Regions from separate parts of the Ruminococcus sp. BSD2780120874_150323_B10 genome, predicted to be linked through region 1. Evidence: predicted binding sites of a transcription regulator. Region 1 holds the regulator's gene; the other holds the start of a gene.
What was found. Region 1 encodes NrdR, which represses ribonucleotide reductase genes. Its sites were predicted from a motif close to CACNANATNTNGTG; they were not measured.
Positions count from the first base shown of each region.

Region 2: nrdD (anaerobic ribonucleoside-triphosphate reductase) is a predicted target of NrdR. The motif match lies at 2,143-2,156, and genes of this name have one in related genera.

Region 1 covers NZ_JADNHD010000001.1:264,428-268,664, reverse strand. The annotation lists gene I2E21_RS01310 (FprA family A-type flavoprotein) at 13-1,170, shown strand; gene I2E21_RS01305 (Crp/Fnr family transcriptional regulator) at 1,283-1,951, shown strand; gene nrdR (transcriptional regulator NrdR) at 2,366-2,824, shown strand; gene I2E21_RS01295 (alpha-amylase family glycosyl hydrolase) at 2,989-4,237, shown strand, end outside.
Region 2 covers NZ_JADNHD010000001.1:81,131-85,367, reverse strand. The annotation lists gene metK (methionine adenosyltransferase) at 310-1,494, opposite strand; SAM riboswitch class I at 1,548-1,644, opposite strand; gene nrdD (anaerobic ribonucleoside-triphosphate reductase) at 1,743-2,042, opposite strand; gene I2E21_RS00385 (glycoside hydrolase family 25 protein) at 2,411-3,469, opposite strand; gene I2E21_RS00380 (nitroreductase family protein) at 3,656-4,186, shown strand.

The DNA of each region.
Region 1 (4,237 bases):
GGGAGAATAAAAATGAATATAAATATTTCTGACGCTATTAAATATATCGGCGTTGATGATAAAGATATTGACCTTTTTGAAAGCCAGTACATTGTGCCAAACGGCATTTCTTATAACTCATATGTAATTCTTGATGAAAAAATCTGCGTACTTGACACGGTGGATAAGAGAAAAACCGATGAATGGGTTGCAAATCTTGAAAATGTACTTGACGGAAAAACTCCCGATTATCTTATTATTAATCATCTTGAGCCTGACCATGCGTCAAACATACAGCTGCTTGCAGATAAATATCCCGATATGAAGCTTGTCGGAAATGCTAAGACATTTAATATGCTGCCTCAATTTTTTGACATTGACCTTACCGACAGAACGGTTACTGTAAAAGAGGGCGACTCATTAAACCTCGGCGAACATACACTTTCTTTCTATATGGCACCTATGGTACATTGGCCCGAGGTTATGGTTACATATGAAAGCAAGGAAAAAGTGCTTTTTTCTGCCGATGGATTCGGTAAATTCGGTGCACTTGATACAGACGAAGATTGGGCTTGCGAGGCAAGAAGATATTACTTTAATATTTGCGGAAAATACGGTGTGCAGGTTCAGGCTTTGCTTAAAAAAGCAGCTAAGCTTGACATTGAGAAAATCTGTCCGTTACACGGTCCTGTTCTTACTGAAAATCTCGGTTATTATATTAACCTTTATGACATCTGGAGCAAGTATGAGCCGGAGGTTGACGGTATATTTATCGCTTATTGTTCAATTCATGGCAATACCGAAAAAGCCGCTTTAAAACTTTATGATATTTTGAAAGAGAAAACAGATAAAAAGATTGCTATTTCTGACCTTTCAAGAAGTGATATGGCAGAAAATGTTGAGGACGCATTTAAGTATTCTACACTTGTTGTGGCCGCTCCTTCATATGACGGCGGAGTTTTCCCCGTTATGAATGACTTTTTACATCATTTGAAAATTAAGGGATACAAAAACCGTAAAGTCGCTATGATTGAAAACGGTTCATGGGCACCTTGTGCAATCAAGTCTATGCAGCCTTATTTTGACGAAATGAAGGGCATTGAGATTTCAGATGCCAAGGTTACAATCCGTTCAACTATGACAGCTGAAAATGAAGTTCAGCTTGCCGCTCTTGCAGATTCAATAATTTAATAAAATAGTTTTTGCTAAAAGTACGCAAACTATTTTGAATATACGGATAAAATATCCGTATATTTTGGTGCGGATATTTTTAGTATTGCATATTTAATTCGTCGGAGGAAATATGGAACAACATTTTGAATTCCTAAGAAAGCACCCGATTTTTGAAAGTTTTACAGATGAAGAAATAGAACAGGCGCTTGTGGAATTTGATTATAAAATTCAGAGCTATAAAAATGATGATATTATTGTAAGTTCAGGCAAAATTCATAAATATTCCGCTTTTGTGCTTGAGGGTGCGGCTCAAATACAAAAATATAATTCAGACGGAGTTCGTGAAATTTTGGGAAGAGTTTACAGTGACAGCATAGGTTGGCTTATCACCGCCGCACCACGAACCACACATTGCGATATTGAAATAGTGTCGCATGGGGAGTCGACAATTCTTTTTCTGGATTTTGCGAAAATTAAAGAAAATGATTATAAAAAGATTATTATTCAGCAAAAATTACTTAAAAATCTTTTTGTATTGTTTGAGGAGATGGATTTGCGCTCTCTCGAATATAAAATTGTGCTTTCAGAGCGTTCCATACGCAAAAAAATAATGCGTTATTTTGAATTCAGAGAAAAGCGTGACGGAAGTTCTTCTTTTTGCATTGAAGGCTCAAGACAGGATTTTGCGGATTATCTAAGCGTTGATAAATCGGCGCTTTCCCGTGAGCTTAATAAAATGAAAAAAGACGGATTAATAGATTTTAACGGTGATAATTTCACCATATTGCAAAAATTATAAATTGTGGGGATATTATAAAACAGTAATGAATATTGCTTGTGTTAGTCTTGATATTAATTAAATCTTGGCATATTAGTAAGTATTCAATAAAATTTATTACTGTATTTTTATACAGTTTCTTGAAAATCGTTGCAAATGCAATTTCCAAAATAGTATTATTCTGCTATAATTTTAAAAGAAACAGCGAATGAGCTGTTAAAAATATGCTATCAACTACATAACATAAATTTCTTCTATAACCCTATTACCCCTAAAAAAGCAACAGACGAGTTTATTCTCAACTGTTGCTTTTTTCATTTGTAAAAATCAGCATAGAGCAAAAATGTAATAAATTTGTAAATAAATATTTATTGCCTTGAATTTTTCGGTATGTTATAATATTTTTAGAATATTTGTGATTTAGGGGAGCTTTTTATGAAATGCCCATATTGTTCATTTGAAGAAAGTAAGGTTGTGGATTCCCGTTCGGCAGATGACGGGGAAAGAATACGCAGAAGAAGAGAATGTCTTAAGTGCGGAAAGCGTTTTACAACTTATGAAATTATTGAGAATATTCCTCTCTATGTTGTCAAGCGTGACAAATCAAGAGAAGTTTTTGACCGCAATAAGCTGACTGCAGGTATTCTTCGTGCTTGCGAAAAGCGCCCTGTTTCTGTTGAACAGGTAGAAGAAATGGTCACTGACATTGAGCTTACTGCACAGAACGGCTTTGAACGAGAAATTACTGCCGAGCAGATCGGTGAACTTGTAATGGAGCGCCTTAAAAAGGTTGATGAAGTTTCATATGTTCGTTTTGCCTCGGTTTATCGCCAATTCAAGGATATTAATACATTTATGGAGGAGTTAAACAAACTCCTTACCGAAAAAAAGTAATATTTTAAGAGTCTGATTATCCAAAAAAATCAGGCTCTTTTTGTTTATTAGGTAGGAATTTTTAAAATAATTGTAAAAAATCTCAAAATACTATTTATTTTGCTAAGAAATAATGTTATAATAATTTTATCCTTGTGGCTTATCGCACTCGGATTAATTGTGAAATGAAAGATGGTGATTATTTGTTTAAAAGAATATTATCAGGTCTGTTGGTTTCTGCTATGCTCACAGGTTCTGTCGTTTATTTGACAGGCTGTTCAAATTCGCAGAACGGTTCAGATGATAATACTTCTACCAATACTTCTACCGAGTATGCTCACGCAGATAAGATTGATAACGGTACAATTTTGCAGTGTTTTTCGTGGGATTTCAATACTATAAAGGAATCTATGGCTGACATTGCGGCTTCAGGATATACGGCGCTGCAGACTTCGCCTATTAATGCTTGCCTTGAGGGCGAGAACGGCGGAATGCAGCTTTACGGTGATGGCAAATGGTACTATCATTATCAGCCCACCGATTTTAAAATCGGTAACTATCAGCTCGGAACTCGTGACGAGTTTAAAGCTATGTGTGACGAGGCGGAAAAGTACGGTATTAAGGTTATTGTTGATGTTATTGCTAACCACACAACACCGACCACAAGCGCAGTAAGTCAGGATCTTATTGATGCAGGCGGCGGAAGTTTGGACACGCTTTATCATAAAAACAATGCGTATGACCTCAATGACTTTTCAAACAGACTTGCTTGCACTACTTACAAAATGGGTGGTTTGCCTGATATTAATACAGAGCGCACATCTTTTCAGGATTATTTTATTGAGTATCTCAATGACTGTGTCGCTTGCGGTGCTGACGGTTTCCGTTATGATACTGCAAAGCACATCGGCTTACCTGACGATCCTAAGGAAGATGACGGCTTTACAAATAACTTCTGGCAGAGAGTAATCACCGAAGTAAACAATGCTGACAATCTGTTTATATACGGAGAGGTGCTTCAGGGCAACAATGAAAGAATTGCCGACTATATTGAAGCAATAGGTCATACTACAGCAAGTACATACGGCAGTAAAATCAGAGGCGCAATTACAAACAATATTTTGTCAAAAGGTACTGTAAGTGATTATTGGCTCGGTGACGCACCGCTTAATATGGTTACATGGGTTGAATCTCACGATAACTACATTAATGACGGCAACTGGTACAGTATGACAAAGGAGCAGGTTCTCCTCGGTTGGGCAATTATAACCGCAAGAAAAGACGGTACACCGCTGTTCTTCGATCGTCCTTACTATTCAAGTGTTGAAAACGAATGGGGAATGAACCGTATCGGCACAGAGGGTGACGATATGTACAAGGATAAGAGTGTAAAAGCCGTAAATTTCTTCCGTACAGCTATGATTGGCGAAGACG
Region 2 (4,237 bases), 180 kb from region 1:
ATTGAATATTACCTGTATATTTAATATTACTTTATCTTCACCGAATTTTTTTGTTTTTAAAACCGTTCACAAGCATACCTGCCGCAGTCTCGGCAAAGAGGTCGCAGATAAATATTTTAAAATCATCTGCAACGGATATATTGTTTTGAATTTCGCAATTGTTTACAACTTTCTTTTATAATCTAAATAATTATAAAAGTTTGGTCAACCTTTTATAATTTTTTGACTTAAGGATAGAACCGACAAATTATAAAAAACCGCTCTCCTAAGAATTTTTTAGAAGAGCGGTTTGTGTATTTGTTTTAATAATTATTCGTTAATAGCTTTAACGAGAGCCTGTACTTTGTCTGTCTTTTCCCAAGCAACGCCGAGTTCTTCTCTGCCCATATGACCGTAAGCGGCAAGCGGACGATACTTTGTTTCTTTAAGCTTTAACTGCTCAATAATAGAATTCGGACGGCAGTCAAATACCTTTTCCACAGCGTCTGAAAGCTGTTCATTGGTGTAGCTTGATGAACCGAAAGCGTCAACCATAATAGAAACAGGCTTTGCAACGCCGATTGCATATGCAAGCTGAACCTCGCACTTATCGGCAAGACCTGCGGCAACAATATTCTTTGCGATGTATCTTGCGTAGTAAGCGGCACTTCTGTCAACCTTTGTCGGGTCTTTACCGCTGAATGCACCGCCGCCGTGACGAGAAAATCCGCCGTAGGTATCAACTATAATCTTTCTGCCTGTAAGACCTGAATCGCCTACAGGGCCGCCGATTACAAATCTGCCTGTCGGGTTGATGAAATATTTTGTGTTTTCGTCTAAAAGCTCGGCAGGAATGATTGGCTTTACTACATATTCAACCATATCTTTTCTGATCTGCTCCAGTGTAACCTTTTCATCGTGCTGTGTAGATACAACAACGGTGTCTACCCTTACAGGTGTGTCACCCTCATACTCAACGGTAACCTGTGTTTTACCGTCAGGACGAAGGTAGGAGAGAGTGCCGTCTTTTCTTACTGCTGTAAGCTGCTTTGCAAGCTTATGTGCAAGTGAAATAGCAAGCGGCATAAGCTCTTTGGTTTCGTTGCAGGCATAACCGAACATCATACCCTGGTCGCCGGCACCAATCTGATTGTTGGCGTCATTTTCGCCGTCTTTAAGCTCGTAGCTTTCGTTTACGCCCATTGCAATATCAGGGCTCTGCTGGTCAATAGAAGTGAGTACAGCGCAAGTATTGCCGTTAAAACCGCAGTCCTGATTATCGTAGCCAATGTCGTTTATTACATCTCTTGCGATACTTGCAATGTCAACATAGCAGTCTGTAGAAATTTCGCCCATAACATGAACTACACCTGTTGTAGCGGTTACCTCGCAGGCAACATGAGCGTTTTTATCCTGTTCGAGAATAGCGTCAAGAACAGCGTCGGAAATCTGGTCGCAAACTTTGTCGGGATGTCCCTCTGTTACTGACTCAGAAGTGAAAAAATGTTTTGCCATTATAATTCTCCTTTGCAAAAAATAAGCACCTTTCAGCCGAAAGGTGCTATTAAGACTCATCTTTCGGTAAATACCGCAGGATTTGGCACCTTGCAAATGCAGGTTGCCGGACTTCACAGGGCCTGTTCCCTCAGTCGCTCTTGATAAGATAAATATTAACTTATTGTTTTAATTATATACCGTTATATCGACAAAAGTCAACAAGAAATAACAGGTATATTATAAAATCGGATAATCAAACAAAAAAATTATGCGATTTCATCAACGGAACAACATTCTGTACAAGGTACGCTGTGTTTTACTCTGTCCTCAACCTCGGCACGCTTTGCATTGTTAAAGCGGTCTACCGTACCTACAAGATAGCCTGTGATTCTGCGGATTCTTTCAAACGGAACAGAATCGTAATCGTATTTAACATCAACATAGTCGCCGTCAACTGTGAGTTCAACATTCTTGATATATTTATCCGGATTTGCCTCTCTAAGCTGTGTTGTGTATGCCTCAATTTCCTTTTTGCTGAGCTTTCCGCCCTTTACATTTACTGTCATAATAAATCCTTCCCTTTCGTAATTTCATAATCCTCTTTAATGTATAATGTAACTTTTAATTCTTTAAAAGCATATATCTTGTAGAGTAAATCTATTATAGCACAACATCTTGTTGTATGCAATATTAAAATAGGAATTATTCGCACAAATAAAAGTAAGTATTTTTGTTTATTTTTACAGTTGACAAATATATAAAAGCAAAGAGGACAAATGTTTTGCCCTCAAATAACAATTTTTATGAGTTTAATTTCCCGATTTGTAATTGTATATGAATATTTTAGGTATATGAATATTTTAGGTATATGAATATTTTAGCACAAAATTTTTTATTTCAAGCAAATAAGGCGATGCTTCCACCGCCTTATATATTATTCGAGCACCAATAAAACTCTGTCTATGTTGTTACCAAAAAGTCCTGCGTAGCCGTCCTGACCGTTTGAAGTTTGGTCGTCGTGCTGCCAGTCAAAATACTCTTTGCTTATTGCCGAAACTTTATATTTTGCAACAAGATATTTGTTAAGACTTTCGGCAATACTCTGCGGTGTGGTGTAATACACTCTGATTGCGTCAATTTTACTGCCGTTGCCCGCATAACCGTTTTCTAAATCGTCAATGTCATATCCGCTGACTTTCGGCAGCCACCCGCTTTTAGTGTGAACCTGATACCACACCTTGCCTTCACTTACTTTTATTGCAATATCCGTAATTGCTTTGCCTTTTAAACCTGCGTAATCTTCAAGATTTTTTACTTCGGGCAGCCAAACACCGTCACAGCGCACTCTGTAGAAAATATCCGGTTTGGTTATTTTTCCTTTGCCTTTATCGTCTTCTTTTTTGCTGTTGAAAACGCTTTCGTTAAATATGATGTTCGTATCAATATTTTTGCCGTAACCGCTTACCCTGCCTGTTGAACTGTTCTGCCATATATCACAGTTTAATTCATTTACGGAGTTATATTGCGCAAGCCAGATACTGTACTTTTTCTTTAATTTAGCGTAATCGAGATAATTATTAAACCAATTCAGATTAGCATATACACCTGCTCTGTAGTTACTTTTCTTAATCGTTTCGCAAAAGCGTTCCGCAATTTCTGTAAGTTTTGCTTTGCCGAGTTTAGTTTGTGAATTATCTTCCAAATCATAATAAATCGGCATATCAAGAGATTTGTTATTAATGCATTCAAGGCAAGCCTTTGCCTCTTTTTCTGCATCGCCGACGCTGTCTGCGTAACTGTACCAGTACACACCAATCATCATATTTTCGCTTTTTGCGTTTTTGTAATGACTTTCAAACATACTGTCTTTCTGACTTGATTCTCTGCCGTAGCCTGCTCTTATAATGACAGCTTTTATACCGTCGTTTTTCATTTTGTTAAAATTAATGCCTTGCTGAAATTCTGAAATATCAACACAGCTTACTTTTGCCATAAAATCATCCTTTCAAATAGATAAAGTTTACTTTAGTATAATATTAAAAATAATACCAAAAGTTAAACTTTTCATTTACAGTGCTTAAAGTGCAAAAATTGCAGAAATTAGGCTAATTTTATTGTAAAAAATTTTATTTTGTGCTAATATTACCTTATAAAATAAAATGAAATCGGAGGTATTATGATGGAATTATCAAAAGTAACGGAAACTCGCAGAAGCGTAAGAGAATACATAAATAAACCTGTTGAAACAGAAAAGTTAAGAGAGATGATTGCGGCGGCTCAACTTGCACCGTCATGGAAAAACTCGCAGGTATCACGCTACTATGTGGTAACAGGCGAAAAACTTGCAGATGTTAAGAATGCATTGTCGCCTTACAATCAGAAAAATGTTGCAGACGCTCCCGCACTTATTGTTACCGCAATTGTGCTTAATCGTTCCGGATACGAAAAGGACGGTACACAGACAAACGAACTAGGCAACGGTTGGGGATTTTACGACTGCGGTTTGCAGAGTATGAATCTTTTGCTTAAGGCAACAGAACTTGGACTTTCAACTCTTGTAATGGGTATAAGAGATAACGAAAAAATCAAGGAAGTTTTGAATATTCCCGAAACCGAGGCGGTAGTAAGCGTAATCGGAGTAGGCTACAGCAATGCAGAGCCTGCAATGCCAAAGCGTAAGGCTATTGAGGATATTGCAAAGTTCTTTTAATTTAATATAGCAAAGCGTAAAGTAAAAACCTGTACAGCAGTTGCCGTACAG